2 linked regions of the Rudanella lutea DSM 19387 genome follow. The protein of the gene in region 1 interacts with the protein of each later gene in a pairwise test. Links are inferred from orthologs where the notes say so. Each region holds a gene or a part of one and is shown in the gene's direction. Other genes may lie near its edges. The genes, in order: dprA and recA.

Region 1 (3,262 bases):
TTTAGGTTAAGAGGTTATTTGACAGATACACAGCTATTGAGCCGGTTGACGGTATGGCACACAACCGCCGTGAAATAGAATCGGCCGCCGTTGTCGCTCATCCGGACAATCAGCTCAGAGAGGGTATTAAACAATTTACAGAAGCCATCGAACACGGCCACGGCCGATTGCGCTGCGGCTTCGGAAATACCGGCTGTTTCGAGAGCGCCCACGGCCCCCAGGATCTCAGCTGAAGCGTCAACGACCTCAATCACCACTTTGGGAATCTGATAGCCATCGTTGCCTGCTTCCCAGGTTCCTTCGATACTGACCATGCTGGCGTTGCTGGTATCAAACGTGATATGCAGCTCCACATGATCGTCGGTAGCCCCCCCGCGTATGTGATCCATTTTGACCACAAGCACCGGCTGGCCACTCTGCCAGGTGGGATTATAGATCCGGTAGTCGGAGTCTTCGACGGTGTATTTGATCGCTTCGCCGTCTTTGTCGCTCTCGGCGTCCGGGAAAAGAGAATTAAACTGACCGATGTTTAAACTAAGAGACATTTGATTGGTAGTTAAAGAGAAAAGTTGTGCCTACTCGTTGGCTTTTCGGCGTCCGCCACCTGCGTTGAGGTCTTCGGTGTCATACTTTTCTTTGGGAATACTGAATGAGAAGTACTCCTGCTTGAGGCTGGGGGTGCCCGTTTAGGTTTGGCAAGAAAGGGACTGGTTGAGGTGTTCATGGATTGTGTTATTTGTCGGAAATGACCCCGGCAAATAGCACTGATCGCGAAGGATGCGCTAACACTCTCGTTACATTTTTTAACACGTATGTTTCATTTGATAGTATGAAAAATATTTTAGTTAATCATAAGTAGTTTTGAATGTAATTAATGTATATAAATAACTGATAAATAGCGAATTAGCGCTTTTTGTCTATGAGGTAAGTAGCGTGCCTGTGCCAGGTAAGAAGAAAGGGGAGAGAGGGCTACGGATAAAATTGGTTATTTCCGGTTACAGACGGGGCAGTTATCTAAGCCTTTGCTTATTTTGGGGTTTTAACGTTTGGTATGTCTCTTCATTCCATTGCGCTGACGCTGGTACCGGGCGTTGGCGATGTACTGATTCGCCAGTTGGTAAGCTATTGCGGTAGCCCCGAAGCCGTATTTACGTCGCCAGTGGCAAAACTTCTTCGGATTCCGGGTATTGGCGAAGTGACAGCCCGCGCTATTCGGCAACCGCAGGTACTTCTGGAAGCGGAAGGGGTGATGCGGCAGCTCGAAAAATTGAAGGTCCGCGCCCTGTTCTATACCGATATCGACTACCCGGCCCGACTCCGGGGCCTGTACGATGCACCCGCCCTGCTTTACTACAGCGGAGCCGGTGATCTGAACGCCCCGCGTACTATTGGGCTTGTGGGCACGCGGCAGGCTACCGATTACGGACGGCGTATTACCGACGAAATTGTGCAGGCTATGCAACCCTATGGCGCAACGGTGGTGAGTGGCCTTGCGTACGGAATTGATATTGCCGCGCACCGGGCGAGCCTCGCACATGGTCTGCCTACCGTTGCCGTGATGGCGAGCGGAGTCGATGTGATCTACCCGTCGCAGCACCAGAAAACGGCCCACGAGATGCAGCTAACGGGTGGGCTACTCACCGAAAGTCGCCCCGGCGTAAAACCCGACGCCCGCCTGTTTCCGGCCCGCAACCGGATTATTGCGGGTCTGAGCGATGTGGTCGTGGTGGTGGAAGCAGCCGCCAAAGGGGGCGCTCTGATTACAGCGGAGTATGCCAATAACTACCACCGTGAGGTGTTGGCCGTACCGGGCCAACTGAATCAGGCGTTTTCACTTGGCTGCAACAAGCTGATTCGCGAAAATCGCGCTCAGATTTACACCAGCCCGCAGGATATTATCGACGCCGTTCGATGGTCGGTAGAGGCTGCCTCGGCGGGCACAACAACGGGTACACGGGCTACTTCGGCACCACTACCCATTGATGTTACAGAGGAAGAAAGCCAGATTCTGGCCCTGTTGCGCCAGCACCCCGATAGTCATATTGATGATTTAAGCTGGCGGAGTACCATCCCGATGGGGCAGTTGGCCGCCTTGTTGCTCAACCTTGAATTTCAGGGCTTCGTGCGGTCGCTGCCGGGCAAAAAGTATCAGTTAGTGTAGCCTTTCAGCGCAGGTGCCCCACGAGCGTAACGGCTTCAACGGCCTCGCGCACGTCGTGAACCCGCAAAATCGAAGCCCCTTTCTGGAGGGCTACCGTGTTGAGCACGGTGGTGCCGTTGAGGGCTTCGTCGGCGGTGATACCGAGCGTACGCCAGATGGTCGATTTACGCGACAGGCCAATCAGGAGCGGTTCATCGAATACCCGAAACGCTTCGAGCCTGTGCAGCAGGGCAAAGTTATGAGCGGGTGTTTTGGCAAAGCCGAAGCCGGGGTCGAGTAAAACATCGAGTTGCCCCAGCGCCCGTAACCGGGCCAGCTGAATCGCCAGCTCATCAATTACCTCGGTAACTACATTGGTGTACGTCGCCATTGACTGCATCGTTTGCGGGGTGCCCCGCATGTGCATGAGCACGTAAGGTACCTGCAAGGCTGCTACCGTTTCGAACATCTGCAGGTCGAGGGTGCCACCAGCTACGTCGTTGACCATACAGGCCCCAGCCTCAACGGCCTGCCGGGCTACCTCTGCCCGGAACGTATCGACCGAAAGCAGAGCCTCAGGCCAGTGCCGCCGGATGGCCTCAATGGCGGGTAGAACCCGGTCGGCTTCTTCGGATGGGCTGATGTTGGGGGCACCCGGTCGGGTCGAGTAACCACCAATATCCAGAAACGAGGCTCCGTCCTGAAGCATTTGGCCCGCTCGGTCAATGAGCGCCTGTTCGAGCGCCCCTCCGGCGGGTACGCGGCTTCCGGCGAAGAACGAATCGGGGGTGATATTGAGGATGCCCATGACGGCCGGGCCGTGGCTGAGGTCGACGAGCCGACCCCGGCAATTGAGCGTTTTTTTCGTATTTTGCGACATTAAACAGAGTGGTCAAAGGCCGGGGATTGGGGGAGGTGCCCGTATTGGCTTACTCCCGTATCGAATGCCGACACGGCAGCCCGGACTACCGACCGCCCATCACTATGGCGAATACCGAAACACAATATCGGCAGGTTGTTGAGCGCTGCCAAGACCTGTTCCTGAAAAAAAATAAGGATTACGGCACGGCATGGCGCATTTTACGGCTGCCGAGTATTACCGATCAGATTTATATCAAGGCC
Region 2 (3,220 bases), 1.2 Mb from region 1 along the record:
CGACGGCACCACTCCCGAAGGTTTCCGGAATCTCTGCAATGGTCCGAGCAAGCTCGTTATCGCTCTGGGTATCAGCCGATCGGAGCACAATTTCAGTTCGCTCGTAACAGGTCCGGTGGGCATTACCCCACCCGTACTGGATACCTTCGACATGGTTACGACGACCCGCATCGGCATCACCCACGGCGCCGACCTACCCTACCGGTACTACATCAAGGGCAACCGGTTTGTGAGTAAGAAGTAGGATAATGAGTAATGAGTAATGAGTAATGAGTAATGAATAATGGGCTGACACGTCAACCGTATTCCAGCGCCAACTCACTGTTCACTGTTCATTGTTCACTGTTCACTGTTAATTGTTCGTTGTTCATTGTTCCAGTCCCACACAACTACGACCCACTCTTCCGCAGCGGCTGGCTCATGGAACGAGTGTACGGCCCGAAACCCAACCCGCTCATGTGCGCGTAGCGACCGTGTATTGCGGGCCGATATATCAGTGATAAACAACCGAAACCGGTCGCTGTAAACAGCCCGATGTTTCTGGTACAAGCGATCGAAGATCCCCTGCCCCCGGTAGTCTTTGTCAACACAAACCTGGCCAACCACATAGTAGGGGTACATATTCAGCATCTGTCCCTCGTAAGGCACTGTATCGAGCAGTGCAAACAAGCTTTCCAATTCGGGCACGAAGGCCAGTGCTCCGGGCATCGCCGTGATGGCGTACCCCACTACCCGGTCGCCGTCTTTGGCGATTACGCTGGGGCCCAACTTGTGCATCTGCTGCATCTGGCTGAGGGTGTACTGGAGCGTGACAAAGCCTTGCGCCTGTTGTACTTCAGATGGCAGATTGCGCGATAAATTCTGGGTCTGAAGCGCCAAAATGCCCATCAGATCGGCCTCGGTACGAGCCGTGTCTATTTGAATCATTTTATTACTTTTTAATGGGTGCATCTGTGTATCAAAATAGGGCAATAACCGTCCTAAACAGGCTAGAAACGGGCTTTTCAGGGGTATCTGACCCGCTGCAAATATCTTCGGAAATCATTTGGTAAACCGAATAAAAAAACGTAATTTTATAAGCTTAATCAAATACAACAAATGGCTAAAACAGACATGGCGCAAGCCACAGCCAGTGCGACAGACAGCAAGCTGAAAGCACTGCAAACAACCATCGAGAAGCTTGACAAAGCCTTTGGCAAAGGAACGGTAATGCGGCTGAGCGAAAGCAAGGTTGTGGATGTTCCGGTTATCTCGACAGGTTCGCTGGGTCTTGATCTGGCGCTCGGAATTGGCGGTATGCCACGCGGGCGTGTCGTTGAAATTTACGGCCCTGAATCATCAGGTAAAACCACGCTGACGATGCACTGCATCGCCGAAGCGCAGAAAAATGGTGGCCTCGCTGCCTTTATCGATGCCGAACACGCTTTCGACCGTGTGTATGCCGAGAAGCTGGGTATCGACACTAAAAACCTCCTGATTGCTCAGCCCGACAATGGCGAGCAAGCCCTCGAAATTGCCGAGCACCTCATCAGTTCAGGTGCCATCGATATTCTCGTGATTGACTCCGTGGCGGCCCTCGTTCCCAAGGCCGAAATCGAAGGTGAAATGGGCGAGAGCAAGATGGGTCTTCAGGCCCGTTTAATGTCGCAAGCCCTGCGGAAACTGACGGGTGTGATCAACAAAACAGGGTGCTGCTGCATCTTTATCAACCAGTTGCGGGAGAAAATCGGGGTGATGTTTGGTAACCCAGAAACCACAACCGGTGGTAATGCCCTTAAATTCTACGCATCAGTCCGTTTGGATATTCGCCGGATCGGTCAGATCAAAGAAGGTGCCGACAATGTTGTGGGTAACCGGGCTAAAGTTAAGGTGGTGAAAAACAAACTCGCTGCGCCTTTCAAAGTGGTTGAGTTTGACATCATGTACGGTCAGGGTATCTCGAAAGTAGGCGAAGTTCTCGACCTAGCTGTAGAGATGGAAATCGTGAAGAAATCAGGTTCTTGGTTCTCGTACGATGGCAACCGCCTGGCACAGGGCCGTGACGCCGTGAAGGAACTGCTGCTCGATAACCCTGAACTGATGGGTGAAATCGAAGCGAAGATCCGGGCCAAAATCAACGAAGACGAAAACGCCCTTCTCGATCCGATTGGTGGCGCTGAAGACGACGGCGAAGGCGACGAGTAAGCCGAACGCACATTGTATAGGCAAAAAGGCCGGAAACGTTTGTTTCCGGCCTTTTTGTTTGCCCAACCGGGCACCCGTTAGCGGTACGTTCCGTCCGGCCCTCGCAGCTTCGTAACAAACTCGCCCTGGTCAATTCGAATACTGTCGGGCGAGTGGGTCGACTGCCGGCTGTCAATCACCAGAAACAACCCAAAACGCCCCTTTATTTCCCCCTTGAGCGAATCGTACGCGACAATGGTAAGCCCATTTCCCCAACGCCCCGGTTTATACGTGCTGCTGAAGCCAATCGGCATTTTGGCGGTCAGCGTTGAGCCGATTGTATCGGTCGCACAGAACAAGTTGGCGTAGTCTGTCTTAAACCGGCTAAGCGTGCAGACCCGTTTTGGAATATTGGCCAGGGTAAACGTCAGTAATTCTTCGCCCTCATCGTTGAACTCAGTGATGAACACATCGAAAGCATGGGCGTTGCAGGGGGTTCGGCTGGTGGCCCAAATGCGCGGATTTTGCAGAACTCGCCCATTACGCGTTCCCGACACGCTTCCCCAGTACTGCGCCGAATACGCCGACGGTGGACCAGGCTTCGCGATTTTAGTCAGACAGCCCGATAGTATGAACACGCAAAGGAGAGCCACAGCAGGCGTAGAGAATGGCATACGTGATTGATTGTCGCTATTCGTATTGAGACGTTTATCCTTACCCCAGAGCACATTTTTTTCGATAAACGGTAGCTAATGCCTGAATAAGCCTCAAAACCTGCTCTGCCCGGCAGAAGAAAAAAATATTTACGTTTTTTCTCTCAGCACGAAATCCATACCCTTAAACTATCCGTATATACTTTCACGTATTCCTAAAACCAGCCCAAAACTGGGGCTGTTATGTAAAACCTAAATAGACAATCGACTAGTCAATCTGCATAAACAGCACTGGAGGCTTTTGTGCAACTTACCGACTTTCTATGACATACAATTTACCTGACAACAGGCCGAATCAGGGGTGATACAGGCTTGTTGTTAACCAGCAAAAAACCCCGGCCAAA

The links.
Region 2: the proteins of dprA (region 1) and recA interact in binary tests that used the Bacillus subtilis proteins (3 or more experiments, as listed by UniProt). The link is inferred for Rudanella lutea DSM 19387 from one-to-one orthologs.

What each region holds. Positions count from the first base shown.
Region 1 is NZ_KB913013.1:5,087,895-5,091,156, forward strand. The notes cover bases 169-3,106. They hold dprA (DNA-processing protein DprA), read left to right. Parts: upstream 169-1,051; coding sequence 1,052-2,161; downstream 2,162-3,106. Other genes in these bases: RUDLU_RS0120955 (hypothetical protein), read right to left, coding at 169-545; folP (dihydropteroate synthase), read right to left, coding at 2,166-3,020. Also shown: more of RUDLU_RS0120955, read right to left, coding at 15-168; RUDLU_RS0120970 (DUF1599 domain-containing protein), read left to right, coding at 3,125-3,262. UniProt on the Bacillus subtilis protein: Protein that helps load RecA onto ssDNA during transformation. Binds cooperatively to circular ssDNA, is able to bridge different segments of DNA. Favors the loading of RecA onto SsbA- or SsbB-coated ssDNA and formation of RecA-DNA filaments.
Region 2 is NZ_KB913013.1:3,921,444-3,924,663, reverse strand. What follows is about bases 246-3,141. They hold recA (recombinase RecA), read left to right. Parts: upstream 246-1,098; coding sequence 1,099-2,184; downstream 2,185-3,141. Other genes in these bases: RUDLU_RS0116240 (hypothetical protein), read right to left, coding at 2,262-2,837; RUDLU_RS0116250 (GNAT family N-acetyltransferase), read right to left, coding at 340-927. Outside these bases: RUDLU_RS0116255 (DNA-3-methyladenine glycosylase), read left to right, coding at 1-244. UniProt on the Bacillus subtilis protein: Multifunctional protein involved in homologous recombination, DNA repair and competence.